Regions from separate parts of the Enterobacter chinensis genome, predicted to be linked through region 1. Evidence: predicted binding sites of a transcription regulator. Region 1 holds the regulator's gene; each other region holds the start of a gene.
The links. Region 1 encodes CRP, which controls carbon source genes, mostly activating them, when cyclic AMP is high. Its sites were predicted from a motif close to ATGTGANNNNNNTCACAT; they were not measured.
Positions count from the first base shown of each region.

Region 2: the regulator CRP is predicted to act here: its motif matches at 3,793-3,810, upstream of PYW49_RS13755 (YfcZ/YiiS family protein).
Region 3: the regulator CRP is predicted to act here: its motif matches at 4,517-4,534, upstream of deoC (deoxyribose-phosphate aldolase).
Region 4: the regulator CRP is predicted to act here: its motif matches at 2,907-2,924, upstream of serC (3-phosphoserine/phosphohydroxythreonine transaminase).

Region 1 covers NZ_JARDVI010000008.1:47,704-54,891, reverse strand. The annotation lists gene pabA (aminodeoxychorismate synthase component 2) at 1-431, shown strand, start outside; gene argD (bifunctional acetylornithine/succinyldiaminopimelate transaminase) at 518-1,738, shown strand; gene PYW49_RS20930 (YccS/YhfK family putative transporter) at 1,735-3,822, opposite strand; gene crp (cAMP-activated global transcriptional regulator CRP) at 3,880-4,512, opposite strand; gene PYW49_RS20920 (OsmC family protein) at 4,824-5,228, shown strand; gene PYW49_RS20915 (phosphoribulokinase) at 5,308-6,177, opposite strand; gene PYW49_RS20910 (YheU family protein) at 6,208-6,426, opposite strand; gene PYW49_RS20905 (hydrolase) at 6,423-7,188, opposite strand, start outside.
Region 2 covers NZ_JARDVI010000004.1:213,855-221,042, forward strand. The annotation lists gene PYW49_RS13730 (ECs1377 family protein) at 1-26, shown strand, start outside; tRNA gene PYW49_RS13735 (tRNA-Arg) at 30-104, opposite strand; gene PYW49_RS13740 (formate/nitrite transporter family protein) at 180-1,109, opposite strand; gene mlaA (phospholipid-binding lipoprotein MlaA) at 1,425-2,177, shown strand; gene fadL (long-chain fatty acid transporter FadL) at 2,221-3,543, opposite strand; gene PYW49_RS13755 (YfcZ/YiiS family protein) at 3,916-4,200, shown strand; gene fadI (acetyl-CoA C-acyltransferase FadI) at 4,437-5,747, shown strand; gene fadJ (fatty acid oxidation complex subunit alpha FadJ) at 5,747-7,188, shown strand, end outside.
Region 3 covers NZ_JARDVI010000005.1:236,456-243,643, forward strand. The annotation lists gene deoD (purine-nucleoside phosphorylase) at 75-797, opposite strand; gene deoB (phosphopentomutase) at 901-2,124, opposite strand; gene deoA (thymidine phosphorylase) at 2,178-3,500, opposite strand; gene deoC (deoxyribose-phosphate aldolase) at 3,607-4,386, opposite strand; gene PYW49_RS16205 (YjjI family glycine radical enzyme) at 4,649-6,196, shown strand; gene PYW49_RS16210 (YjjW family glycine radical enzyme activase) at 6,171-7,031, shown strand; gene PYW49_RS16215 (TatD family hydrolase) at 7,026-7,188, opposite strand, start outside.
Region 4 covers NZ_JARDVI010000002.1:202,935-210,122, forward strand. The annotation lists gene cmk ((d)CMP kinase) at 1-181, opposite strand, end outside; gene aroA (3-phosphoshikimate 1-carboxyvinyltransferase) at 367-1,650, opposite strand; gene serC (3-phosphoserine/phosphohydroxythreonine transaminase) at 1,719-2,807, opposite strand; gene PYW49_RS05935 (DUF421 domain-containing protein) at 2,970-3,662, opposite strand; gene ycaO (30S ribosomal protein S12 methylthiotransferase accessory factor YcaO) at 3,790-5,550, shown strand; gene focA (formate transporter FocA) at 5,957-6,814, shown strand; gene pflB (formate C-acetyltransferase) at 6,866-7,188, shown strand, end outside.

The DNA of each region.
Region 1 (7,188 bases):
AGAAAATCGTGATTTCACCGGGGCCGTGTACGCCGTCAGAATCGGGTATTTCTCTTGACGTTATCCGACATTATGCCGGCAAGCTACCGATCCTGGGCGTTTGCCTGGGCCATCAGGCGATTGCCCAGGCGTTTGGTGCCACCATCGTGCGCGCTGCGAAAGTGATGCACGGTAAAACCTCTCCGATCGCTCACGCCGGTACCGGGGTATTCACGGGTCTCAATAATCCTTTGACCGTGACGCGATACCATTCGCTGGTGATTGACCCACCGACGTTGCCTGACTGTTTTGACGTGACCGCCTGGAGCGATACGCAGGAGATCATGGGGATTCGTCACCGAGTATGGGATCTCGAAGGCGTGCAATTCCATCCGGAAAGTATTCTCAGCGAACAGGGGCACGCACTGCTGGCAAATTTCCTCAATCGCTGAATATCTGTTGCCTTGCTGTGATTTTTTATGCATATTTTGTGATTATATTTTCACAATCAATGTGACATAAAATGGATGGGCATGACATGGCAACTGAACAACCAGCAATTACCCGCGCGACATTCGATGAAGTGATTCTGCCGATTTATGCACCGGCTGAGTTTATCCCGGTGAAGGGGAAAGGCAGCCGCGTCTGGGATCAGCAGGGTAAAGAGTACGTGGATTTCGCGGGCGGGATTGCGGTAACGGCGCTCGGTCATTGCCATCCTGCGCTGGTGGACGCGCTGAAAAGTCAGGGCGAAACCCTGTGGCACACCAGCAACGTGTTCACCAACGAACCGGCGCTGCGTCTTGGCCGCAAGATCATTGATGCCACGTTTGCCGAGCGCGTGCTGTTTATGAACTCCGGCACCGAAGCTAACGAAACCGCCTTCAAGCTGGCGCGCTACTACGCAACCACGCGCCACAGTCCGTACAAAACCAAAATCATCGCCTTCCATAATGCCTTCCATGGGCGCTCATTCTTTACCGTCTCCGTTGGCGGTCAGCCGAAGTATTCCGACGGGTTTGGGCCGAAACCAGCTGACATTATCCACGTGCCGTTTAACGATCTGCATGCGGTGAAAGCGGTGATGGACGATCACACTTGCGCGGTGGTGGTTGAGCCTATTCAGGGTGAAGGCGGCGTGACCGCGGCAACCCCGGAATTCCTGAAAGGTCTGCGCGAGCTGTGCGACAAGCATCAGGCGCTGCTGGTCTTTGATGAAGTGCAGAGCGGGATGGGGCGTACCGGCGATCTCTTCGCTTACATGCACTACGGCGTGACGCCAGATATTCTGACCAGCGCCAAAGCGCTCGGCGGCGGTTTCCCGGTGAGTGCGGTACTGACCACTCAGGACATCGCTTCGGCGTTCCACGTGGGGTCGCATGGTTCTACCTATGGCGGTAACCCGTTGGCCTGCGCCATTGCCGGTGCGGCATTCGACATCATCAATACGCCGGCGGTGCTGAACGGTGTGAACGCAAAGCGCGAGCTGTTTGTGAAGCATTTGCAGCAGATCGATGACCAGTTCGACGTGTTCAGCGAGATCCGCGGCATGGGCCTGTTGATTGGTGCCGAGCTGAAGCCACAGTACAAAGGTCGCGCGCGCGATTTCCTGCACGCCGCCGCCCACGAAGGGGTGATGGTGTTGAATGCGGGACCGGACGTGATGCGTTTTGCGCCATCGCTGGTGGTGGAAGACAAAGACATTGAAGAAGGATTAACCCGCTTTGCCGCGGCGGTCGCGAAGATCGTTAAAGGCTAATACTCGGTTCGCTTCAACCGGCGGGTTAGCCAAATCCCGTGATGCGGACGCTGACGCCATGCCACCGACGAAATGGTGTGCATGGTGTTCAGATGCCCCAGAATGCGCTGTAAATGTTGCTCCAGGGTGCTCATAGGCCCGTGGGTTAACGTCTCCGGCGCTTCCAGAATATTCGAATCTCCCGACTCACCCGGCGAGTCATATTCCAGACGCTGCTGACAGCGCTGCAACGCAATCTCACACGACTGCAGGTAACGTTGCGCCAGGTCTGGCGTCAGCATCGTGTGCTCGCGCGCCAGCGTCGTCATGGCGTTAATATGCTCGACGATAAACTGGCTGTGGGTCACCCAGAGCTTCATGTCCGCCAGATAGTGCGAGTTAAAGCCCGGCTCCTGCATTGCCTGGTTGAGCGAGTTGAACAGGGCGTTGTGCGCCTGGTTGACCTTCATCCGCTGATAAGCCAGCGGGGAGGGCTGCGGGTCGTCGCTCAGGATCAGGCGAATGGCCTGCTGGTCGGCCTCCAGCGCGTCGTGAGCGTTCTGCCTGAGCAGCCCGCTTTGCCACTGCGGCCACAGCCAGACCATGCCGCCAAAGGCAATCAGGCAGCCGATCAGGGTATCAATCAGCCTGGCGACAATAAACTGTTCGCCATTGAGCGTGAGCAGCTGCAGTGTGTATACCGCCGTCACCGTGAAGCCCACCATCGCCCAGCCGTAGTTTTTGCGGATAATCAGGTAGCTTACCAGCGTAATCGCCAGCATCCCTGCCAGGGTATAACCTTCCGGCACGTGGAAGTGCAGCGTCACGCCCGCAATAATCAGCCCCGCCATCGTTCCGCCGGCCCGATGCAGAATACGCACCCGCGTAGCGCCGTAACCGTTCTGGGTGACAAACAGCACGGTCATTAAGATCCAGTAGGGTTTTGGCAGATGCAGCGCCATGCCCATCAGGCTGGCGGTACTGAGCATAACGCTAATTCTGGCGGCGTTGCGCAGAGCGGAAGATTTAAGAGAAAGATAGCTTCTGAGCGCGGGCAATAACGGAAGCCGCTTTTGCTTATCCGCCATCAGATCGCGGGGGTAAAGCGGGCGCTGTGTACGCAGCACGCGGGCGATGCGGCTGAAGTGCCAGGCGGCAAACTGGCCGACCGGGTTATCCGGATGCTGGCGCGCGATTTTCTCCAGTGCGCCGAGCTGTTTTTCCATGTTAAAGCGCGTGGGGTAGCGGTGGTAGAGAATATCGTCAGCCAGGACCCGCAGGCGCGCCGACACGGTCTGCGCGTTCCAGCGGATCACCGCTTCGGCGTGGCTGCGCTCGACCAGCTTTTGCACCTCTTGCGGGTGGTGAAGGCTAACGGAGATATGCTCCTGCAGATCCAGCCCAACCTGGAAGGTGCGCAGCAGCCGTTTGTATTCGTGGTTCTTGTTGGCGGCGAGCATATGCAGCTGCTGATAGCACTGGCTTATCAGATCCACCACCTTTTGCTGGCGCGTCAGCAGCGGCGGCAAGGATTTTTCCGGATCGGTATGCTGGGTGAGCAGGGTGTATTTGGCTTCGCAGTAATCCGCCAGCTGCACATAGAGCAGGCTCAGGGATTCACGCAGCGGCTGTTCGCGCCACAGCCAGAACCAAAACCAGTTAAACAGCCCGTACCACAGCGTTCCCAGGGCGTAGATCAGCAGCGGCTCCCACACCGGCATATTTCCGGCGAGGCTAAGCGTGAAAATGGCCGCAATCAATGAGGCGGGAAGCAGGCGGGCATGCAGCGAGCTGATTTCGGCCGTGACGCCGAGGGTCATGGCCAGCACGGTCAGAATCAGCGGCAGCGGAATATCCCGGGCAAGCAGAAGCTGTACGGCGAGGCTACAGCCCGCAAACAGGCAGCCGCCAATAATCAGGCGTTTGAAAAAGCGCTTATGCGGCGTGTCCAGACCGGCAATGTTGCAGCAGGCAGGGACGAGAGAAAACAGCAGGCCTTGCTGAAGATGTCCGAGGATCAGGCCTACGGCCACAGGAAGACATAACACCAGCGTTTGTCGCAGTGCGTAGTTAACTTCCGGGTGATAGATCAGCCTGCGCCACATGGGGAGTAGAGACAAAAACGGCGTGACACCTTGTGGTGGCACGCCGTTTAAGCGGAATTAACGCGTTCCGTAGACCACGATGGTTTTACCGTGGGCGGAGATCAGGTTTTGATCTTCCAGCATTTTCAGGATACGGCCTACTGTCTCACGGGAACAACCAACGATCTGACCAATTTCCTGACGGGTAATTTTAATTTGCATGCCGTCCGGGTGGGTCATTGCGTCTGGCTGTTTCGCCAGGTTCAGCAGGGTCTGCGCAATACGGCCGGTCACGTCCAGGAAGGCGAGGTTACCCACTTTCTCTGAGGTGACCTGCAGACGGCGCGCCATCTGGGAAGAAAGACGCATCAGGATGTCAGGGTTAACCTGAATCAGCTGACGGAACTTCTTGTAAGAAATTTCAGCCACTTCACATGCTGTCTTTGCACGAACCCAGGCGCTACGTTCCTGGCCCTCTTCAAACAGGCCCAGTTCACCGATGAAATCGCCCTGGTTCAGATAAGAAAGGATCATTTCTTTCCCTTCTTCATCTTTGATCAGCACTGCCACCGAGCCTTTAACGATGTAATACAACGTTTCCGCTTTTTCACCCTGGTGAATCAGCGTGCTCTTCGATGGGTACTTATGAATGTGGCAATGAGACAAGAACCATTCGAGAGTCGGGTCTGTTTGCGGTTTGCCAAGCACCATGCGCTGTTATCCTCTGTTATAAGCTGTCACCAGAGTCATCAGATGCATCCGGACTCTGGGGTTGCAATCGAATTCTTACCCATACCCTGGGAAGTCGGCTACCGTAACGTTTCGCAGCCAGTAAAGTTTGATGTCCTCTGCATACACGTGTAACGTCAATGTATTACTGTAGCATCCTGAGTGTTTTAGCATAGCTTTCGCCGCGTGTCTCCTGGTGTCTCGCTTCAGCATGATGCAGGTCGCCTTCCATTGCGAGAAATGTAACACACGCGTAATCTGTCACCAAAAATGCAACGTTGGAGTTCAAAAATATGCAAGCGCGCGTGAAGTGGGTTGAAGGTTTAACGTTCCTGGGCGAGTCCGCGTCAGGACACCAGATTTTGATGGATGGTAACTCCGGCGACAAAGCACCAAGCCCAATGGAAATGGTGCTGATGGCAGCAGGTGGATGCAGTGCGATTGACGTAGTGTCGATTTTGCAAAAAGGTCGTCATGACGTGACAGATTGCGAGGTTAAACTCACCTCAGAACGTCGCGAAGAGGCGCCACGCCTGTTCACCCACATTAATCTGCACTTTGTTGTCACCGGTAAAGAACTGAAAGACGCGGCGGTCTCGCGTGCGGTGGACCTGTCTGCGGAGAAGTACTGCTCTGTGGCGTTAATGCTGGAGAAAGCGGTAAAAATTACCCATTCGTATGAAGTGATCGAGGCTTAATCTTTTGGCGGGTGGCGCTGCGCTTACCCGCCCTACGGATTGTTGGCCCGGTAAGCGCAGCGCCACCGGGCAAAACTGATTATGCGATCTGCTTCCCTTCCATCAACCGCTCCACCAGCGGCGTCATGATTAATTCCATCGCCAGCACCATTTTCCCGCCCGGCACTACCAACGTATTCATGTGCGAAATAAATGAGCCCTGCAGCATCGCCAGCAGCCAGGGGTAATCGATACCTTCAAGATTGCGGAAATGGATCACCACAAAGCTCTCATCCAGGGACGGTATCGTTTTGGCGGCGAACGGGTTGGAGGTGTCCACCGTCGGCACGCGCTGGAAGTTAATGTGCGTGCGGGAGAATTGCGGCGTTAAGTAATTGATGTAGTCTTCCATTGAACGAACGACGGAATCCATCACCGCCTCGCGCGAGTGGCCGCGCTCGCTCATGTCACGCGTCAGCTTCTGGATCCACTCCAGGTTAACGATAGGGACCACCCCGACCAGCAGATCCACGTGACGCGCCACGTCGTGTTGAGGCGTGACCACGCCGCCGTGTAATCCTTCGTAAAACAGCACATCGGTGGGTTCCGGCAGCGGCTGCCAGGGGGTGAAGGTGCCCGGCACCTGATTCCAGGGCACGGCTTCATCATAGGTATGCAGATACTTGCGGGACTGCCCTTTGCCGCTCTTACCGTATTCCAGAAAGGTTTGTTCCAGCAGGCCGAAGTCATTGGCTTCCGGGCCGAAGTAGCTGATGTGTTTACCCAGATCGCGCGCCTTACGGATGGCCATGTCCATCTCCGGACGTGTGTAGCGGTGAAAGCTATCGCCTTCGACCTCCGCCGCACGGAGATTCAGCTGGGCGAAAATCTTGCGAAATGCGAGGCTGGTGGTGGTGGTTCCCGCACCACTCGACCCCGTAACGGCAATAACCGGATGTCTGGCAGACATAGCAACTCCCTGACTGAAAAGGTTGGAAGATCAGCCGTGAAACGCGTTGCGGGGCATGATATTGACCGTCTCATGCAGTTCTGACCACACCAGCAATACGTCGCCGCTTTTCAGCTGGCGCTTTACATCGTTGACCTTTTGCTCAAGCGAGCGTTCCTGTTCACCATAATCGGTGCCTTCGCGTAATACAAAGCTTTCAATCAGATTATCGAGCGTTTCGGGAGCCAGATCCTGCCAGGGAATAATCATTTTGCACCGTCCAGATAAGGGGTTAGCCAGTCAGGAATACGCGTCTCAAGCCACATTTTCGGGCGACGCAGCGTACCGCCGATAAACCCGACGTGGCCGCCGTGCTCCGTCAACTGATAGTGAACGTTGTCGGGCAGGAATTCCTGAGCGGGGATCGAGTGATGATCCATAAAAGGGTCATCTTTGGCATGAATGATGAGCGTCGGCTGCGCGATCTTGCTGAGCAGCGGCATGGCGCTGCACTGACGATAATAGTCAATCGCATCGGCGAAGCCGTGAATTTTCGCGGTGATCAGATCGTCGAACTCGCGAATACGGCGCACTTTTTTCAGCTGGCGCAGGCTGACCGGCAGGGTATCCGGGTAGGCCTTCAGCTTACGCGCCGCGTTGGCCTTCAGCAGGTTGAGCAAGTAGCGCTGATAGACGCGGGAAAAGCCTTTCTCCATGTGGTAGCTGCACTGCTCCAGCATAAACGGCGCGGAGACAATCACTGCGGCATCCAGCGGTACGCTTTCACCCTCTTTCGCCAGCAGACAGGCCAGCATATTTCCGCCCAGCGAATAGCCCACGGCAGCGGTGGGAACTGTGCCAAAGTTTTCACGCAGCCAGTGTAAAAACCACGTTCCGTCTTCGGTTTCACCCGAGTGATAGATGCGTTTCTGACGATTGGGTTCGCCGCTACAGCCACGAAAATGCATCACCACGCCGAGCCAGCCGCGGGCTTTTGCCGCCTCAATTAACCCATGCGCATAGGGGCTGTGC
Region 2 (7,188 bases), on a different contig from region 1:
ATCGTTGTGCTGAAAAGACCGACTGAATATGGTGTCCCCTGCAGGAATCGAACCTGCAACTAGCCCTTAGGAGGGGCTCGTTATATCCATTTAACTAAGGGGACGAGGCGGCACGAGTATAGCCTTATTTACACTTTGCGTTAAGCGCATTGCCGCCTGACTGCTCAAAGAGTCACCGTTCAGGTCGATTTTTTTGTCGATTTATCATCATTTTCCCGCGCCTTAAGTTCAGCTTTGCGTTTGTTAGACATGTCGTTACGAATTTGGGCATGGCTTAACAGCGCGAAGATAAACGTTCCGCCGCAGATGTTTCCCGCAAGCGTCGGCAGGGCGAACGGCCAGAAAAAATCGCTCCAGTGAAGCGTACCGTTAAAGACCAGATAGAGGATTTCCACGGTACCGACCACAATATGCGTGGTGTCGGCGAGCGCAATTAGCCAGGTCATCAATATGATCACCACTATTTTGGCGCTGCCGGCTGAAGGAAACATCCAGACCATCGTGGCAATAATCCAGCCGGAGATGATGGCATTTGAGAACATCTCGATTGGCGTATTTTTCATCACGTCCATGCCAATTTTCACAAACGCGTCTCGGGTGGGTTCATCAAAGATCGGCATATACTCAAATGCCCAGGCCGCAATGCCCGTGCCGATGATATTACCCAGCAGGACCACGCTCCACAGACGCATCAATAAACCAAAATTGCCGAGGGTAGGGTTTTGCATCACTGGCAAAACGGCCGTCACCGTGTTTTCGGTAAACAGCTGCTGGCGGGCCATGATGACAATCACAAAGCCGAAGGTGTAGCCGAGATTTTCGAGTAAAAACCCACCGGGCACACCTTCCAGCTGAACATGAAATATCCCTTTTGCGAGCAGAGATGCGCCCATTGACAGACCAGCAGCGATAGCAGACCAGAAGAGGGCCATGGCATCGCGCTCCATCTCTTTTTCGCCATCCTGACGTATATGCTCGTGGATCGCCATTGCGCGGGAAGGGAGGCGATCTTCATCAATTTCTATCTTCTCGCCGCGCGCTTTCTCCTCGCTTTCAATTTCAAGCTCCTCACTGCTCTCGCCAATTTTTTCTTCGCCCACTTCTTTCATATCTGCTCCCGGAGGTTGATCTTTCTGTTAAGCGTAGCGGCTTTTATCGGGATGCCTGTGGGGATGGTCTTAAATTGGCGGGAATGACAACAAAGGTGATACATCTCTTTCAAAGACATTATAAAATTGCCAGCGAAACGAATTCCAAAAGCCAGGCTATGCTGAGATCAGAGTCACGGTGGTTACTGCCCGTAATTGTGCTCATAGACATCGGTAAACGTGCTGTTACAATCGCTTGCACGTTTACAGACGGAGCGTCAACGGCTCCGTTACGGATGGCAATCAACGATAGCCATACTGAACAGGGAGATATTTATGAAACTTCGGCTGTCGGCGCTTGCGCTGGGCGCGACGATGCTTGTGGGCTGCGCCAGCTCCGGGGAGCAAACGGGACGCTCCGATCCTCTCGAAGGATTTAACCGTTCAATGTATAGCTTCAACTACAACGTGCTGGACCCGTATGTGGTTCGTCCGGTGGCTGTAGCATGGCGTGATTACGTTCCCCAACCTGCGCGTAACGGATTAAGTAACTTTACCAGCAACCTCGAAGAGCCTGCGGTAATGGTGAACTACTTCCTGCAGGGTGACCCGTATCAGGGGATGGTGCACTTTACCCGCTTCTTCCTCAACTCCATATTGGGTATGGGGGGCTTTATTGATGTTGCCGGCATGGCTAACCAGAAACTGCAGCGTGAACAGCCGCACCGTTTCGGCAGCACGCTGGGACATTATGGCGTCGGATATGGCCCTTACGTGCAGTTACCGTTCTACGGTAGCTTTACGATCCGTGATGAGGGCGGCGATATGGTGGATACGCTGTATCCGGTCCTGTCGTGGCTGACCTGGCCGCTGTCGATTGGTAAATGGACGGTAGAAGGGATTGAAACGCGCGCGCAACTGCTCGACTCTGATGGCCTGCTGCGTCAGTCTTCAGATCCGTACATTATGGTGCGTGAAGCGTACTTCCAGAATCATGACTTTATTGCCAACGGCGGTAAGCTGAAGCCGGAAGAGAATCCAAACGCGAAGGCTATCGAAAACGAACTAAAAGATATCGATTCGCAGTAAATAAAAAGGTGAGCAATGCTCACCTTTTTTGCTTCAAGCGCGATTAGAACGCGTAGTTGAAGTTCATGCCATACAGCCAGGCTTTACCTTCGGAAGAGAACTCATACGGACCTTCCTTGAAGTTAACTTTTTGACCATGCATATAAGAGATACCGGCATCAACCGAGGCATCTTTGTTGAAGGCATAGGTCGCACCTGCGCTCAGCCAGAAGCGGTCCTGATCCGGAATTGAGATGGAACGCTTGTCTGCTGGGACCGGGCTGTCATCGAAGGCAATACCGGTACGGAACGTCCAGTTGTCATCCATATAGTAGGTCGTACCCAGCGCGATGCGGTAAGCGTCGCGGAAGCTTTCATCTTTATAGAAGAGCGTGTCGCCCTTGCTGTTGGTTGCTTTCAGCTCCTGGAACTGACTCCAGCTGGTATAGGTCAGGCTATAGTGAACTGCCCACTGCGGCGCCACTTTGTTATAACCTGACAGTTCCCACATTTCTGGCAGGTGCAGGCTCAGAGAACCGCCGGTGGTACGGCCGTTGGTACCCATAGGTAGACCGAAGTTGCCGAGGATTTGGTTATAAGCGGAAGGCAGGCTGCTCTTATAGTCGCCATCAAAGTCGATTTTCACTTCGGAACGGTAAGTAAAACCGTAACGGTTGTTTTTATCGAGTTCATACAAGATACCGGCGTTCCAGCCAAAGCCCCACTCGTCACCCTTCAGATACGCAATCTGGGTGTCTGCCGGAATTCCCGCCACTCGCTGCGCCAGTGCCGGTGGCAGTGCGCCTGAGCCAGCCACGATTTTGCCCAGGTCGCCCGCGTAGCGTTCGATCTTCGCTTTGGCATACACAGCGTCAAAGCCAACGCCAAAGCTCCAGTGATTGTCCAGACGGTAAGCACCGCTCAGGTTCAGGTTCAGGGTTTCCAGGTCGGTTTTACCGCCAAACGCCCCAGCGGCGTAGTTGTCGCTAAACTCAGTCGCTAAACCGTAGTTAGAGGTGACGGAGGCCCCCCAGCCAAACTGATCGTTGATTGGCGCGACGAAGTGCATGTTTGGCACCCATGCCGTTGGCGCGATGTTATCCGCTTTCAGGCTGGCGCCTGTCGGAGAACGACCTGAAATATCAACGCCGGGATCGACAAAAATAGCACCAGCAGAGAAGGTCGGACGATCAAACATCATGATCAGCGCAGGGTTACGACTCGCGTTACCCGCATCATCTGCAATCGCACCTTCCCCGGAATACGCACGGCCAAGGCCAGAGGAAGAAAATTCGTTTAACTGAAAGCCCGCTGACCAGGCGGAAGTTGACACGATTGCCACTGCGACTGCCAGCGCAGTTTTGTTGAACAGGGTTTTCTGGCTCATGACCATAACCTCATTGAGTTATTTTTATTCAATAATTGTTACATACCGTAACAGGAGCGCGAAGTGTAGGGTCTGAGGTATGACATACAAATCAGACCAGTGGCGTGAGTATAGGTCTGACCAGCTAGAATGTTGCAAGTTTGTTTGTTAATATTTTCAAACATGTTTCGTGAAACGAGATCTGGTTGGCAAAATTGTGACCATCGCGACTCACCCAAAAGGGTGGTTTTTGTTTTAGATCATTTTTTAGTGTGATATTGGTCACTTATCCGCTTTTACGCCATTAACGGCTGGAGAGAGCCAGCGCCGGGGCGTAAAATATCAGCATCGTGTTTATCTCGCGCGCTGCGCGAATACAGAGGAAATTGAGCTATGAGTAAATGCAGTGCTGATGAAACCCCGGTTTGCTGCTGTATGGATGTTGGGACCATCATGGACAACACCGATTGCACCGCCTCTTACAGCCGTGTATTCACCAACCGTGCCGAAGCGGAAGAGACCCTGACCGCGCTGAGCAAGCGTGCGCGCGATGTTGAATCCGAACCGTGCGAAATCAAATCTACCTTCACCGAGGTGGACGGTGGCGTGCAGCTGGACATCGATTTTGTCTTCGCCTGCGAAGCCGAAACGCTGATTTTCCAGTTAGGCCTGCGTTAATCTCTGCGGCCTGATGCCCTCACCCCCAGCCCTCTCCCACGGGAGAGGGGGCAAACACTAAAAACGGTAACCTATGGGTTACCGTTTTGCTTTTACCTCGGGGCATTTTCTTTTTCTTCTCTGTGTCTTAGCTCGCACTTTTTCGTTTCCCCGATTGGCTGAATGTAAAAAAATGGTTAAGACTATTATCAGGTCAGACCACTTTATGTTTGAGATAATTTTTACAGGGGAGTGTTATGAGTCAGGCATTACCGCTTATTACCCGTCAGGGCGATCGCATTGCCATCGTCAGCGGATTGCGCACGCCATTTGCGCGTCAGGCAACGGCGTTTCATGGCATACCGGCTGTCGACCTGGGGAAAATGGTAGTGGGAGAGATGCTGGCTCGCAGCGAAATTCCGCCTGAAGTTATCGAGCAGCTGGTTTTCGGCCAGGTCGTGCAGATGCCGGAAGCCCCCAATATTGCGCGGGAAATTGTACTCGGTACCGGGATGAACGTTCATACCGATGCCTACAGCGTTAGCCGCGCCTGTGCGACAAGTTTCCAGGCCGTTGCTAACGTTGCCGAAAGCCTGATGGCGGGCACGATCCGCGCCGGGATTGCAGGTGGGGCGGACTCCTCTTCGGTACTGCCGATTGGGGTCAGTAAAAAGCTGGCGCGCATCCTGGTGGATGCCAACAAAGCCCGCACGACGGGTCAGAAACTCAAACTCTTCTCGCGCTTACGCCTGCGCGACCTCATGCCTGTGCCACCTGCCGTAGCGGAATACTCTACCGGCCTGCGCATGGGAGATACCGCTGAGCAGATGGCAAAAACGTACGGCATTACCCGTGAACAGCAAGATGCCCTGGCGCATCGTTCACATCAGCTTGCGGCAAAAGCCTGGTCGGAAGGCAAGCTGTCCGATGAAGTCATGACTGCCTATATTCCGCCCTACCGCGAACCGCTCGCGGAAGATAACAATATTCGCGGCACCTCGACGCTGGCGGATTACGCAAAACTGCGCCCTGCGTTTGACCGTAAACATGGCACGGTGACGGCGGCTAACAGTACGCCACTGACGGATGGGGCTGCCGCTGTGATCCTGATGACCGAATCCCGCGCAAAAGAGCTGGGCATCACTTCGCTGGGCTATTTACGCAGCTATGCTTTTACCGCCATTGATGTCTGGCAGGACATGCTGTTAGGTCCGGCCTGGTCCACGCCGCTGGCGCTGGATCGCGCGGGGCTGACGCTGGCTGATTTAACCCTGATTGATATGCACGAAGCGTTCGCCGCGCAAACCCTGGCTAACGTACAGCTGCTGGCAAGCGAGCGTTTTGCGCGCGATGTGCTGGGCCGCGCGCATGCCACAGGCGAAGTGGATCAGAGTAAATTTAACGTGCTGGGGGGCTCCATCGCCTATGGTCATCCATTTGCGGCGACAGGGGCGAGGATGATTACGCAAACATTACACGAGCTACGCCGCCGTGGCGGTGGTTTTGGTCTCGTCACCGCCTGTGCGGCGGGTGGACTGGGTGCAGCAATGGTTCTGGAGGCTGAATAATGGAAATGACATCTGCCTTTAATCTGACGGTTCGCCTCGATAACGTCGCCGTGATAACCATTGATGTTCCTGGTGAAAAGATGAATACCCTGAAAGCCGAGTTTGGTGTTCAGGTGCGCGCAATGCTAAAGCAGATCCGCGAAAACAAGGCTATCCGCGGTCTGGTGTTTATCTCTGCCAAGCCGGACAACTTTATTGCCGGGGCCGATATCAACATGATTGCCCGGGCGCAAAGCGCTCTGGAAGCTGAAGAACTGGCACGTCAGGGCCAGCAGGTAATGGCGGAGATTAGCGGCCTGCCGATCCCGGTCGTCGCAGCGATCCACGGCGCTTGCCTGGGCGGGGGACTGGAGCTGGCACTGGCCTGTCATAGCCGCATCTGCACTGACGATGCAAAAACCGTTTTAGGACTGCCTGAAGTGCAGCTCGGCTTGCTGCCTGGCTCCGGCGGAACGCAACGTCTGCCGCGCCTGGTAGGCGTCAGCACGGCGCTGGAGATGATCTTAACCGGTAAACAGCTGCGTGCCCGCCAGGCGCAGAAGGTAGGTCTGGTCGATGACGTCGTACCGCATTCCATTTTGCTGGAGGCCGCCGTTGAGCTTGCGCTGAAAGGACGTCAGGCAAAGCGTCCTTTGCCGGTACGCGAGCGCGTGCTGGCCGGTCCGCTGGGGAGAACGCTCCTGTTCAACATGGTGGGCAAAAAGACCGAACAAAAAACCAAAGGCAACTACCCGGCGGCAAAGCGGATCCTGGAGGTTATTGAAACCGGGTTGTCCCAGGGAAGCAGCAGCGGCTATGCCGCGGAGGCTAAAGCCTTTGGCGAACTGGCGATGACGCCCCAGTCGCAGGCGCTGCGCAGCATCTTCTTCGCCAGCACTGACGTGAAAAAAGATCCCGGTAGCGAGGCGCAGCCTGCGCCGCTGCGTGCTATTGGCGTGCTGGGTGGGGGACTCATGGGCGGAGGCATTTCATTTGTTACTGCAAGCAAAGGTAAATTGCCTATACGGATCAAAGACATCGCTGCGAAAGGGATCAACCATGCGCTGCAGTACAGTTGGCAGAACCTTGATCAAAAGGTTAAACGCCGCCATATCAGAGCAAGCGAGCGCGATAAGACCCTGGCGATGATCTCCGGCACGACGGATTATAGCGGTTTTGCGCATCGCGATCTGGTGATTGAAGCCGTGTTTGAAGACCTGGCGCTGAAGCAGCAGATGGTCGCTGACGTTGAGCAACATTGCGCGCCGCATACCATTTTTGCCTCAAACACGTCGTCATTACCGATTGGCGATATTGCGGCTAACGCCGTGCGTCCGGAGCAGGTGATAGGCCTGCACTTTTTCAGTCCGGTTGAAAAAATGCCGCTGGTGGAGGTGATCCCACATGCCACGACCAGCCCGCAAACCATCGCCACCGTAGTGAAGCTGGCTAAAATGCAGGG
Region 3 (7,188 bases), on a different contig from region 1:
GCTGGCGATGCGCTTAGCGGGCCTACAAAACCGTAGGCCGGGTCAGGCGTAGCCGCCACCCGGCACAACAGCGCTTACTCTTTATCGCCCAGCAGAACGGATTCCAGCGCGATTTTGATCATGTCGTTGAAGGTGGTCTGACGCTCGGCAGCGGTGGTCTGCTCGTGGGTACGGATGTGGTCAGACACGGTGCAGATGGTCAGCGCTTTCGCACCAAACTCAGCCGCTACGCCGTAGATACCCGCCGCTTCCATTTCCACGCCCAGAATGCCGTATTTCTCCATCACGTCGAACATCTCGCCGCCGTCCGGTGCATAGAACAGGTCAGCAGAGAAGATGTTACCCACGCGAGCCTCAACGCCCAGCGCTTTTGCTGCGTCAACCGCGTCACGCACCATGCCGAAGTCTGCAATGGCAGCGAAGTCATGATCTTTGAAACGCATACGGTTAACTTTGGAATCGGTGCAGGCACCCATACCGATAACGATGTCGCGCAGCTTAACATCCATGCGTACGGCACCACAGGAGCCAACGCGGATGATTTTCTTCACGCCGAAGTCGGTGATCAGCTCTTTGGTGTAGATAGAGCAGGATGGGATACCCATACCGTGGCCCATCACGGAGATTTTGCGGCCCTTGTAGGTACCGGTGAAGCCCAGCATGCCGCGAACGTTGTTCACTTCACGCACGTCTTCGAGGAAGGTTTCTGCAATGTGCTTCGCGCGCAGCGGGTCGCCCGGCATCAATACGACGTCAGCGAAATCACCCATTTCTGCATTAATGTGAGGAGTTGCCATCTTCAGTTCCTTTTACATTGTTGTTTTTGCCGGGTGGCGGCTACGCCTGACCCGGCCTACAAAACCGTAGGCCCGGTAAGCGAAGCGCCACCGGGCAATGACCTCAGAACATGGCCTTGCCATATTCCATGTCAGACGTACCAAAGTATTTCGCGATAGTCTGGCCGATGTCCGCGAAGGTTTCACGGTGACCCAGCGAGCCCGGTTTCACTTTCGGGCCGTACACCAGCACCGGAATGTGCTCACGGGTGTGGTCGGTACCGGTCCAGGTTGGGTCACAGCCGTGGTCCGCGGTCAGGATCAGAATGTCATCTTCACCCACCAGCTCCATCAGCTCTGGCAGACGGCGGTCAAACAGTTCCAGACCGGCCGCATAGCCCGCGACGTCGCGACGGTGGCCCCAGGAGGAGTCGAAGTCCACGAAGTTGGTGAAGACAATGGTCTTGTCGCCCGCTTCTTTCATCTCTTTGATGGTGGCATCGAACAGCGCATCCAGACCGGTGGCTTTCACTTTTTTGGTGATGCCGCAGTTAGCGTAGATATCCGCGATTTTGCCCACGGAAACCACGTGACCGTCTTTCTCTTCAACCAGCTTCTGCAGCACGGTAGGTGCCGGCGGCTCAACGGCCAGGTCGTGACGGTTACCGGTACGCTGGAAGTTACCCGCTTTGTCGCCGATAAATGGACGCGCGATAACGCGGCCAATGTTGTAGCCGCCTTCGGTCAGCTCTTCACGGGCGATTTCGCACAGTTCGTAGAGTTTATCCAGGCCGTAAGTCTCTTCGTGGCAGGCAATCTGGAACACGGAGTCAGCAGAGGTGTAGAAAATCGGCTTGCCGGTTTTCATGTGCTCTTCGCCGAGCTCATCCAGAATCACGGTACCGGAAGAGTGGCAGTTACCGAGGTAACCCGGCAGGTTGGCACGCTTAACCAGCTTATCCAGCAGCTCCTGCGGGAAGCTGTTCTGGTGATCGGAGAAGTAGCCCCAGTCGAACAGTACCGGCACACCAGCGATTTCCCAGTGGCCTGACGGAGTGTCTTTACCGGATGAGAGCTCGTGAGCCCAGCCGTAGGCACCCACCACTTCCGCGTTGCCGTCCATACCGGCTGCAATTTTACCGGTAGAACCTTCATGCGCTTTCACCAGACCGAGGCGGGTCAGGTTGGGTAGAGTCAGAGGGCCTTTACGACCGTTGTCCGCTTCGCCTTTCGCACAGGCTTCTGCGATGTGACCCATGGTATCGGAACCCACGTCACCAAAACGTTCTGCATCTTCGGTTGCGCCGATGCCGAATGAGTCCAGCACCATAATAAATGCACGTTTCATAATTGTTCTCCGTACGTAGTGCTTCAAAAATTATCGATCAGATCAGTATACCGCTATTCGGTGATACGGCGATAGACAGTCGGTGTGGTTTCCGGCGCTTTATCATCAAGCGCAATGGCCGCTTTCACCGCTTTCGCCGCTTCCTGCCAGCTGGCTTCGTCTTTAGCGTGGATCACCGCCAGCGGACGCTGACCGTCAACGCTGTCGCCCAGACGGGCCATATCGGTAAAGCCGACGCTGTAATCAATGGTGTCTGACGCCTGACGACGGCCGCCGCCCATCGAGACCACCGCCATGCCGAGGGCACGGGTGTCCATCGCGGAGACAAAACCTTCGCTATCGGCATACACCGCTTTGCTGAGCGTCGCGGTCGGCAGATATTTCGCATAATTTTCGACGAAATCGGTCGGGCCTTTCTGCGCCGCAACCATACGGCCAAAGATTTCCGCCGCTTTGCCGTTGTCCAGCACGGCCTGCAGTTTCGCACGGGCGTCAGCGTCGTCTTTGGCAAGCTTGCCGGAGATTAACATCTCAACGCACAGCGCCATGGTAACGTCGAACAGACGCGGGTTACGGTATTCACCTGTGAGGAACTGTACCGCCTCACGCACTTCAACCGCGTTACCGGCGCTGGAGGCCAGCACCTGGTTCATGTCGGTGAGCAATGCGGTGGTGCGCACGCCCGCGCCGTTGGAGACGCCAACGATCGCTTCGGCAAGCGCAGCAGAAAGTTCATAGGTCGGCATAAACGCGCCGCTGCCCACCTTCACGTCCATCACCAGCGCGTCCAGCCCTTCTGCCAGTTTCTTCGCCAGGATAGAGGCAGTGATCAGCGGGATGGAGTCAACGGTTGCGGTGATATCGCGGGTCGCGTAGAAACGCTTGTCTGCCGGAGCAAGAGAGCTGGTCTGGCCGATAATCGCCACACCAACATCTTTAATAATGTCGCGGAAGCGGTTGTCATCCGGGAAGATATCGAAGCCCGGAATGGCTTCCAGTTTGTCGAGCGTACCGCCGGTGTGGCCCAGGCCGCGCCCGGAGATCATCGGGATGTAACCGCCACAGGCTGCCACCATTGGGCCAAGCATCAGAGACGTCACGTCGCCCACGCCGCCGGTGGAGTGTTTATCCACAATCGGGCCGTTAAGGTTGAGGCTCTTCCAGTCCAGAACGGTTCCTGAATCTCGCATCGCCATGGTCAGCGACACGCGCTCAGGCATCGACATATCGTGGAAGAAAATGGTCATCGCCAGAGCCGCAATTTGCCCTTCTGAGACGGTGTTATCACGAATGCCGTTGATGAAGAAGCGGATCTCTTCGTCGCTTAATGCATGACCATCACGTTTTTTACGAATAATTTCTTGTGCGAGAAACACGGTAACCTCCATGCGGAATCGGGGGAGTTGTGGCGGGTGGCACTACGCTTACCCGCCCTACGATCCGGTAGGCCGGGTAAGCGTAGCGCCACCCGGCAATTCAAACTTAGTAGCTGCTTGCGCTCTTACCGTCGCCGTGACCCAGCGCTTTCAGCAGGCTGGCCAGCAGGCTGGATGCGCCAAAGCGGTAGTGACGGGAATCCGCCCAGTCGGCACCAAACAGTTCGTCGGCAATAGCCAGGAACTGCTGCGCGTCTTCAGCGGTACGCACGCCACCCGCAGGTTTGAAACCAACCGTTTTGGACACGCCCATATCACGAATGACTTCCATCATGATGCGCGCGCTTTCCGGGGTCGCATTCACCGGCACTTTACCGGTAGAGGTTTTAATGAAATCCGCACCGGCTTTGATGGAGATTTCAGACGCCTTACGAATCAGCGCCTCTTCTTTCAGCTCGCCGGTTTCGATGATCACTTTCAGCAGCACGTTTGCCGCCGCGCAGGCGTCTTTACAGGCTTTCACCAGGTCAAAACCAACCTGCTCGTTGCCAGCGATCAGCGCGCGGTACGGGAATACCACGTCCACTTCGTCTGCACCGTAAGCAATCGCCGCGCGGGTTTCCGCCAGCGCAATCTCGATATCGTCGTTGCCGTGCGGGAAGTTAGTCACGGTTGCAATGCGTACCTCCGGGGTGCCCTGCTCTTTCAGAGTTTTACGGGCAATCGGGATAAAACGCGGGTAGATACAGATGGCGGCGGTGTTACCGACGGGCGTTTTCGCCTGATGGCACAGGGCGATGACTTTTTCATTGGTGTCGTCATCGTTCAGGGTAGTCAGGTCCATCAGTTTCAACGCGCGCAGGCTGCTTGCAGTTAAATCGGTCATAACATTCTCCAACGGCAGTGCCGTATCAATTTTACCTTGCGGGTCTGTGAGTATTCTAACATCCACCCGCATACACACTTCGACATTCATCACAGTTAATGAAAACTGCATACAAATTTGCATTACTGTAATGCGATCTTCTTCAAACTTTAGAGCGCAAATCGCCGACTAAAGCAGCGATTACCCCTGTCGGATCAAAAGCCCCGACAGGCTGCCTTCCTACAATCCGTTCATCATCCGCAGAACAATCAAGGAAGCGAACATGCCCCACTCCAGCCCCGAAGCCCTGCAACAACGTTGCCAGCACATTGTGACAAGCCCGGTGTTAACCCCGGAACAAAAACGTCATTTTCTGGCGCTGGAAGCGGAAAACAATCTGCCTTATCCGGCCCTTCCTGAGGCTGCACGTGCCGCGCTGGACGAGGGATTTATCTGCGACATGTTCGAAGGCCACGCGCCCTACAAACCTCGTTACGTTCTGCCGGATTACGCAAAATTTCTGGCTAACGGTTCAGAATGGCTGGAGCTGGAAGGCGCTAAAGATCTGGATGATGCCCTCTCGCTGTTAACCATTCTGTACCATCATGTTCCGTCCGTCACATCGATGCCGGTCTATCTCGGTCATCTTGATTCTCTACTGCAACCGTATGTTAGAATTCTAACACAAGAAGAGATCGATAGCCGAGTAAAACGTTTCTGGCGCTATCTCGACCGTACGCTGCCGGATGCTTTTATGCATGCCAATATTGGGCCGGAAGATACCCCCATCACGCGCGCAATATTGCGCGCAGATGCAGAGCTGAAGCAGGTCGCACCGAATCTAACTTTTATTTACGATCCCGAAATCACACCGGAAGATTTGCTGCTTGAGGTGGCCAAAAACATATGCGAATGCAGCAAACCGCATATTTCTAATGGCCCGATGAATGATAAAATTTTCACAAAAGGGCGTTATGGCGTGGTGAGTTGTTACAACTCCCTGCCGCTGGCAGGCGGTGGCAGCACCCTGGTGCGCCTTAACCTTAAAGCCATTGCCGAACACAGCACTTCCATCGACGACTTCTTCACCCGCACGCTTCCGTACTACTGCCAACAGCAAATTGCCATCATCGATGCCCGCTGTGATTTTCTGTATCAACAATCCTGCTTCTTTGAGAATAGCTTCCTGGTAAAAGAGGGGCTGATTGATGCCGATCGGTTTGTGCCGATGTTTGGCCTGTACGGCCTGGCGGAAGCGGTAAACGCGCTCTGTGCGAAAGCAGGAATAGCGGGACGCTACGGTAAAGATGAGCAGGCCAACGCGCTGGGCTATCGCATCAGCGAAGAGCTTGCGGCGTTTGTCGAAAACACGCCAGTGAAGCACGGCTGGAAGCATCGCGCGATGCTCCACGCGCAGTCGGGGATCAGCTCTGATTCGGGTACCACGCCGGGCGCGCGTCTGCCCTACGGCGACGAGCCGGATCCGATAAGCCACCTGCTGGCCGTGGCCCCTCACCATAAGCACTACACTTCCGGCATAAGCGACATATTGACGCTTGATGAGACGGTAAAACGCAATCCCCAGGCGGTGGTACAGCTTTGCCTTGGCGCCTTCAGGGCGGGTATGCGGGAATTTACGGCCAACGTAGCAGGTAACGATCTGGTCCGCGTGACCGGGTATATGGTGCGATTATCGGATCTGGAAAAATACCGGGAAGCGGGTTCGAGAACTAACACCACGTGGCTGGGTGAAGAGGCCGCACGCAATACCCGTATTCTGGAACGTCAGCCGCGCGTGATAAGCCATGAACAGCAGATGCGCTTTAGTTAGTCAGGTCATTCCTTTTTCCTGCGTGGACGGGCCGGGCAGCCGCCTGGCGCTGTTCCTGCAGGGCTGCAACCTGCGCTGTAAAACCTGCCACAACCCGTGGACGATCGGCCGTTGCAACGACTGCGGGGAGTGCGTGATCCACTGCCCGCACGACGCGCTGATCATTCAGGCCGGATGCGTCTGGTGGCAGGAAAGTCATTGTCAGCAGTGCGATACCTGTCTGCACCTGTGCCAGCAGCAGGCAACGCCTATGGCGCACCGCTTCAGCGTGGAAGAGATCCTTGCGCAGATCCGCAAAGCAGCGCCATTTATTGAAGGGATCACCGTAAGCGGTGGTGAAGCCACAACGCAACTGCCGTTTTTGATTGCCCTGTTCGCGGCGATCAAAGCGGATCCCGCCCTGCGTCATCTGACCTGCCTGGTCGACAGCAATGGTCTGTTAAGCGAAACCGGCTGGCAAAAGCTGCTGCCGGTACTGGATGGCGCGATGCTGGATCTGAAGGCATGGGGGAACGAGCATCATCGTTTCCTCACCGGACGTGAAAACCCGCAGATTAAGCAGAGCATCCGCTGGCTGGCAGCTCGTCACCGTTTGACGGAACTCCGCTTGCTGGTCATTCCGGAGCAGTGTGATTATCTGGAGCACCTCAAACCGCTGACGACGTTTATCCGCGGGCTTGGAAATGTGCCGGTGCGCATCAACGCGTTTCATGCGCATGGCGTTTACGGTGAGGCGGCATCATGGCGCAGCGCCACGCCAGAGGACGTTGAACCGCTGGCCCGGGCGCTGGAAAAACAGAAGATAACGGTGATCCGTCCGGGGCTTTACCTATAGCGTGATGCCAAATATCGAACGGGTATTCTCCAGCAGCGCATCGGCAATGACCTCTTCAGGCTCTTTTCGCAGTTCACACAGGGAGGTAAACACGCGCGCCGCCTGCTCCGGGCGATTCGGCTGCCCCTGAAAACCATTCAGCGGCATATCCGGCGCG
Region 4 (7,188 bases), on a different contig from region 1:
CCAGCGCTTCTTCAGAGGCCACATCCACATGATGATGCAGCGCAGCCAGAGCCAGCACGCGATAGATTGCTCCCGAATCTAAAAGATGCCATTGCAATGCTTCCGCCATCGCTTTGCACAGAGTACCTTTCCCTGCGCCACTAGGCCCATCAATGGTGATTACCGGGGCAACTGCCGTCATCTTTTTCTCCTTAAATAAGGCATACCGTTTACATGAACGCCGCGCATTATACGCGCCAACGTGCGCAACTGTTACCTTTGCGTGCAAATTACGGAATGATTGAAGCAGAGTGTAGAAGAAATGAGCGGAGGTGTTCGTAATGAAGCGTAAGCAAATGCCGCATCGGGTGATGCGGCAACACGAGATCAGGCCAGAGTACTAATGCGTGCCAGCTGTTCGAAGTAGTCCGGGAACGTTTTCGCCGTACATTTCGGATCAAGAATAGTGACAGGGGTGTCTGACAGCGCCACCAACGAGAAGCACATCGCCATACGGTGATCGTTGTAGGTTCCGATTTCCGCAAACTGTAGTTTTGCCGGAGGGGTCACACGAATGTAGTCTTCGCCCTCTTCCACCTCAGCACCGACTTTACGCAGCTCTGTCGCCATCGCGAACAGACGGTCAGTCTCTTTTACGCGCCAGTTGTAGATATTACGCAGCGTGGTGGTGCCTTTGGCAAACAGCGCCGCCGTGGCAATGGTCATCGCCGCGTCCGGGATATGGTTCATGTCCATATCGATGGCATTCAGCTCGCCGTGGGTGCAGGAGATGAAGTCATCGCCCCAGGTAACAATGGCGCCCATTTTTTCCAGCACGTCCGCAAAACGGATGTCGCCCTGCACGCTGTTACGGCCAATGCCGGTCACTTTTACCGTGCCACCTTTAATTGCACCAGCGGCGAGAAAATAGGACGCGGATGAAGCATCACCTTCAACAAGATAGTTGCCCGGAGACTGGTACTGCTGGGCACCGCGAACAACGAAGCGCTGATAAGAGTGGTTTTCAACCTCGACACCGAAGGTTTTCATCAGGTGCAGCGTGATATCAATGTACGGTTTGGAGACCAGGTCACCTTTAATAGCGATCACCGTATCCTGCGGTGCCAGCGGTGCGGTCATCAGCAGCGCCGTCAGGAACTGGCTGGACACACTGCCATCCACCTCAACGTTACCGCCGGTAAAGCCCCCGCGCAGACGCAGTGGCGGATAATTTTCCTGCTCCAGATACTCAATCTGTGCGCCACCCTGACGAAGGGCATCCACCAGATGGCCAATCGGACGCTCTTTCATGCGAGGCTCGCCGGTCAGCACGATGTTGTTGCTACCCAGACACAGGGCTGCCGCCAGCGGGCGCATCGCCGTACCGGCGTTACCCAGAAATAGCTCAAGCTCTTCACCCGCGTGCAGCGCGCCGCCATTGCCGGTCACTTCGCAGCGGGTACGATCGTCGGAGAGAGTGTAATGAACACCCAACGCTTTCAGCGCATTGAGCATATGGCGCACGTCATCGCTGTCCAGCAGGTTTGTAAGGACGGTGGTGCCGTTTGCCAGAGCTGCCAGCAGCAGAGCGCGGTTCGAGACACTTTTTGAACCAGGCAGATTGATGGTGCCATCTACCCGCGCGATAGGTTGTAACGTCAGGGATTCCATGAAACTTAACTCTCAACTCAACATAATAAAAACCCCGCAGCAGCGCTGCGGGGGTGAAAACAGCGCAATTAACCGTGGCGACGTTCGAAATCGATCATGAAATCCGTCAGGGCTTTAACGCCTTCCAGCGGCATCGCATTATAGATAGAAGCACGCATGCCACCAACGACACGGTGGCCTTTCAGCGCATGCAGGCCTGCCGCGAAGGACTCTTCCAGGAACACTTTGTCCAGATTGCTGTCCGCCAGCTGGAACGGCACGTTCATGCGAGAACGGTTAGCTTTCGCCACATCGTTGCGGTAGAAATCGCTCTTGTCGATCACGCCATACAGCAGTTCGGCTTTCTGCTGATTAATTTTGTCCATCTGCGCCACGCCGCCGTTTTGCTTCAGCCATTTGAAGACCAGGCCGGAAAGATACCAGGCAAATGTTGGTGGGGTGTTGAACATGGAATCGTTATCGTTCAGGACGGTGTAATCGAGAATCGACGGGCAGGATTTATGCGCTTTACCCAGCAGGTCTTCACGTACGATAACAATCGTCAGGCCAGCAGGACCGATATTTTTCTGTGCGCCAGCGTAAATCACACCATAACGGCTGACATCCAGCGGTGTGGAAAGGATGGTCGAAGAGAGATCCGCGGTAACCACCACGTTATCACCAAAGTTTGGCTCTTCGTGGATAGCGATGCCGTCGATGGTTTCGTTCGGGCAGTAGTGCAGATAAGCCGCATCACGGGAAAGTTTCCACTCACTCATCGGCGTTACGGCACGCAGACCGTCAACGGTCACTTTGGCATCGATAACATTCGGCGTGCAGTATTTGTGCGCTTCTTTTACCGCACTGGCCGCCCAGTAGCCCGCATCAACGTAATCAGCGGTGGTTTTGTCACCCAGCAGATTGAGTGGGATGCCAGCAAACTGACCGCGTCCACCGCCGTGACAGAACAATACTTTGTAGTTCGAGGGGATATTCAGCAGATCGCGAAAATCCTTTTCTGCCTCTTCCGCCACCTGAATAAACTCTTTACCCCGGTGGCTGATTTCCATCACCGACGTACCGAGACCATTCCAGTCACAAAGTTCCTGTTGAGCCTGTTTAAGCACGTCTGCCGGTAACATCGCCGGACCTGAACTGAAATTAAAGACTTGAGCCATTTCCCCTCACCACGCTAAAAGCCATAAGTTATAACTGTGGATATCGGTTTTATCATTCAGTGACACGCGCCGCAATGTCTAAAACTTATGACCCGTGAAATGTGCCCTGCGTCACACAAAACAATCTGCCGCCTCGCTAAGACAAAACCGACAAAATGGCTGTCAGGTGATGCGTTTAGCCCGGCTAACCTTCGTCCATTCCGGATTTGCACAGCGAGGGCATAATTGACGATCCCCTGGCAGCATCGCAACTACGTGGCTGCATCTCACGCAGGCATACTCGCCCGCTTCGGGTACGGTTCTGAAACGCTCGACCAACATATCTGGCAGGATACAAAGCCCAGGCTTCACCTCGTCGTCAGAATAGTAATAGACGCTGATCTGCCCGTTGGTTTCCATTATCGCCAGACGCACCTGCCCGAGCTGTTCAACGCTATTCAGGCGTAGCTCCATAAAGAACTCAAACTCGGTCATATTGGCGCTCTGAACATTTTCCCAGGCCAGCTGTCCGTCCTCGACGATAACGACCGGCTTCCCTTCAAGCAGATCTTCCAGCTTTTCGCTTTTCGACATCAGCCACATCACAAGGCGGTAAAGTAGCGCAAGTGAGACAAAGACGATAAATACCGGCACCATCGGCACATCATCATAAAAGGCGACGTCCCCCGCCGCTGAACCCAGCGTCAGGATGATCAACACCTCAAAGAGCGACATCTGTCGTACGCCACGACGCCCCGTTATCTTGAGAAACAGAAAGACCAGGACGAAGGTATACAGACTGCGCAGAGCGACTTCGCCTAAAAACTCAGGTGGGACTTTATCAAATGCCATCCGCTGGAGATCAAACGCTTTCATTTTTCTATGCCTTAACAGTAGGTTACTGAATGTAAGCATAGCTCAGGCTTTTATTTTCGCCGAAGATAGCACCTGTCACGCAAAACCCGTATCATTGCGCGCTTTACGTACGATAAAAGTGAACGCCATGACTCAAACGTTTATCCCCGGCAAAGACGCCGCTCTGGAAGATTCCATCGCTCGCTTCCAGCAGAAACTGACCGACCTGGGTTTTAACATCGAAGAAGCCTCCTGGCTCAATCCGGTGCCTCATGTCTGGTCCGTGCATATTCGCGATAAAGACTGTGCCCTGTGCTTTACCAACGGTAAAGGCGCGACAAAAAAAGCGGCACTGGCCTCTGCGCTGGGTGAGTACTTTGAGCGTCTGTCCACCAACTATTTCTTCGCTGACTTCTGGCTGGGCGAGACTATCGCTAACGGCCCGTTCGTTCACTATCCAAATGAAAAATGGTTCCCGCTGACCGAAGACGACGAACTGCCGGAAGGTATTCTCGACGCGCGCCTGCGTGCCTTCTACGATCCAGACAGCGAACTGACCGCCAGCATGCTGATCGATCTGCAGTCCGGTAACGAAGATCGCGGTATTTGCGCCCTGCCGTTTACCCGTCAGTCTGATGAGCAGACCGTCTATATTCCGATGAACATCGTCGGCAACCTGTATGTGTCCAACGGCATGTCCGCCGGTAACACCCGCAATGAAGCCCGCGTGCAGGGTCTGTCTGAAGTCTTCGAACGCCACATTAAAAACCGCATTATTGCCGAATCCATCAGCCTGCCTGAAATTCCGGCAGACGTGCTGGCGCGTTATCCGGGCGTGGTGGAATCCATCGCCAAACTGGAAGCAGAAGGTTTCCCAATCTTTGCCTATGACGGCTCGCTGGGCGGTAAATATCCGGTTATCTGCGTTGTGCTGTTTAACCCGGCCAACGGCACCTGTTTCGCCTCCTTCGGCGCGCACCCGGACTTCGGCGTGGCGCTGGAGCGTACCGTTACCGAGCTGCTGCAGGGCCGTAGCCTGAAAGATCTCGACGTCTTCACCCCGCCAACGTTCGACGATGAAGAAGTGGCCGAGCATACCAACCTCGAAACCCACTTCATCGACTCCAGCGGTTTGATCTCCTGGGATATGTTCAAACAGGACGCCGACTATCCGTTTGTGGACTGGAGCTTTGCCGGTACCACGGAAGAAGAGTTCGCTACGCTGATGGCTATTTTCAAAGCCGAAGACCAGGACGTCTATATCGCCGACTACGAGCACCTTGGCGTCTACGCGTGCCGCATTATTGTTCCTGGCATGTCCGACATCTACCCGGCTGAAGATCTGTGGCTGGCGAATAACAGCATGGGCGCGCATCTGCGTGAAACGCTGCTGGCTCTCCCAGGCAGTGAATGGGAGAAAGAAGATTATCTGAACCTGATCGCCCAGCTGGACGAGGAAGGCCACGATGACTTCACACGCGTACGTGAACTGCTGGGTCTGGCGACCGGTAAAGACAACGGCTGGTATACCCTGCGTATCGGTGAGCTGAAAGCGATGCTGGCCCTGGCGGGTGGCGACCTGGATCAGGCCCTGGCTTGGACCGAGTGGACCATGGAGTTCAATCAGTCAGTTTTCTCTGCCGAGCGCACCAATTATTACCGCTGCCTGCAAACGCTGTTGCTGCTGGCACAGGAAGACGATCGCGAGCCGCTGCAATATCTGAATGCTTTCGTGCGTATGTACGGTGCAGAGGCCGTGGAAGCAGCTAGCGCGGCCCTGAGTGGCGAAGAGCCATTCTATGGTCTGCAGGCTGTTGATAGCGATCTGAAAGCCTTCCCTGCCCATCAGTCACTGTTGAAGGCCTACGAAAAGCTGCAGAAAGCGAAAACCGCTTACTGGTCAAAATAAGCGCACATAACATTACCAGCAGTAGGCGTATTCAATCGTCTGGGCTATATTACGGGGCAATTTCATTGCCCCGTTTTTTATTTTCTTCGGCAATGACTGTTGATTGTAATAATAAAGTTAAACATGGGTAAATATAATAATATTTACCTGAGCTTTACTGTTACTATTTATGGTAAATACTCCATATTAATTAACTGTTTCAGAGGTGGCTGAACGAAAAAATTCAACTCTTTTCATAACTTTTAAAATTTATTTTTTTACGGATAATCAAATACTTACTCCGCATTTGTTGTAAAACCATACATACTGCGGGCCTATAAGCCAGGCGAGATATGATCTATATCAATTTCTCTTCTATAATGCTTTGTTAGTATCTCGTCGCCGACTTAATAAAGAGAGAGTTAGTGTGAAAGCTGACAACCCTTTTGATCTTTTACTCCCCGCTGCGATGGCCAAAGTTGCCGAAGAAGCGGGTGTCTATAAAGCAACGAAACACCCGATGAAGACGTTCTATCTGGCGATCACGGCTGGTGTGTTCATCTCTATCGCTTTCGTCTTCTACATCACCGCCACCACCGGTACTGCTGGTATGCCTTTCGGCATGGCCAAACTGATTGGCGGCATATGCTTCTCACTGGGTCTGATTCTTTGCGTTATCTGCGGTGCCGACCTCTTCACCTCAACGGTGCTGATTGTCGTGGCAAAGGCCAGCGGAAGAATTACCTGGGGTCAGCTGGCACGTAACTGGCTTAACGTCTACGTGGGTAACCTGGTTGGCTGTCTGCTCTTTGTTTTGTTGATGTGGCTTTCTGGCGAGTACATGACCGCCAACGGTGGCTGGGGGCTCAACGTCCTGCAAACCGCCGACCACAAAATGCACCACACATTTATCGAAGCCGTTGCTCTCGGCATCCTCGCTAACCTCATGGTCTGCCTGGCTGTATGGATGAGCTACTCGGGTCGTAGCCTGATGGACAAAGCCTTAATTATGGTTCTGCCGGTTGCGATGTTTGTTGCCAGCGGCTTTGAGCACAGTATCGCGAATATGTTCATGATCCCAATGGGCATTGTCATCCGCGACTTTGCGAGCCCGGAGTTCTGGACCGCAGTTGGTTCATCCCCGGAAAGTTTCTCTCACCTGACTATTATGAATTTCATTACTGATAACCTGATCCCTGTCACTATCGGGAACATTATCGGTGGGGGTCTGTTAGTTGGGTTGACATACTGGGTCATTTACCTGCGTGGCGACGATCATCATTGATGGTTTTCTCAGGCAGTAAATAAAAAATCCACTTAAGAAGGTAGGTGTTACATGTCCGAGCTTAATGAAAAGTTAGCCACAGCCTGGGAAGGTTTTGCGAAAGGTGACTGGCAGAATGAAGTAAACGTACGTGACTTCATTCAGAAAAACTATACCCCGTATGAAGGTGACGAATCCTTCCTGGCTGGCGCAACTGATGCGACCACCAAGCTGTGGGACAGCGTAATGGAAGGCGTTAAACTGGAAAACCGCACTCACGCGCCAGTTGATTTTGACACCTCCGTTGCTTCCACCATCACTTCTCACGATGCTGGCTACATCAACAAAGCCCTTGAGAAAATCGTTGGTCTGCAGACTGAAGCACCACTGAAACG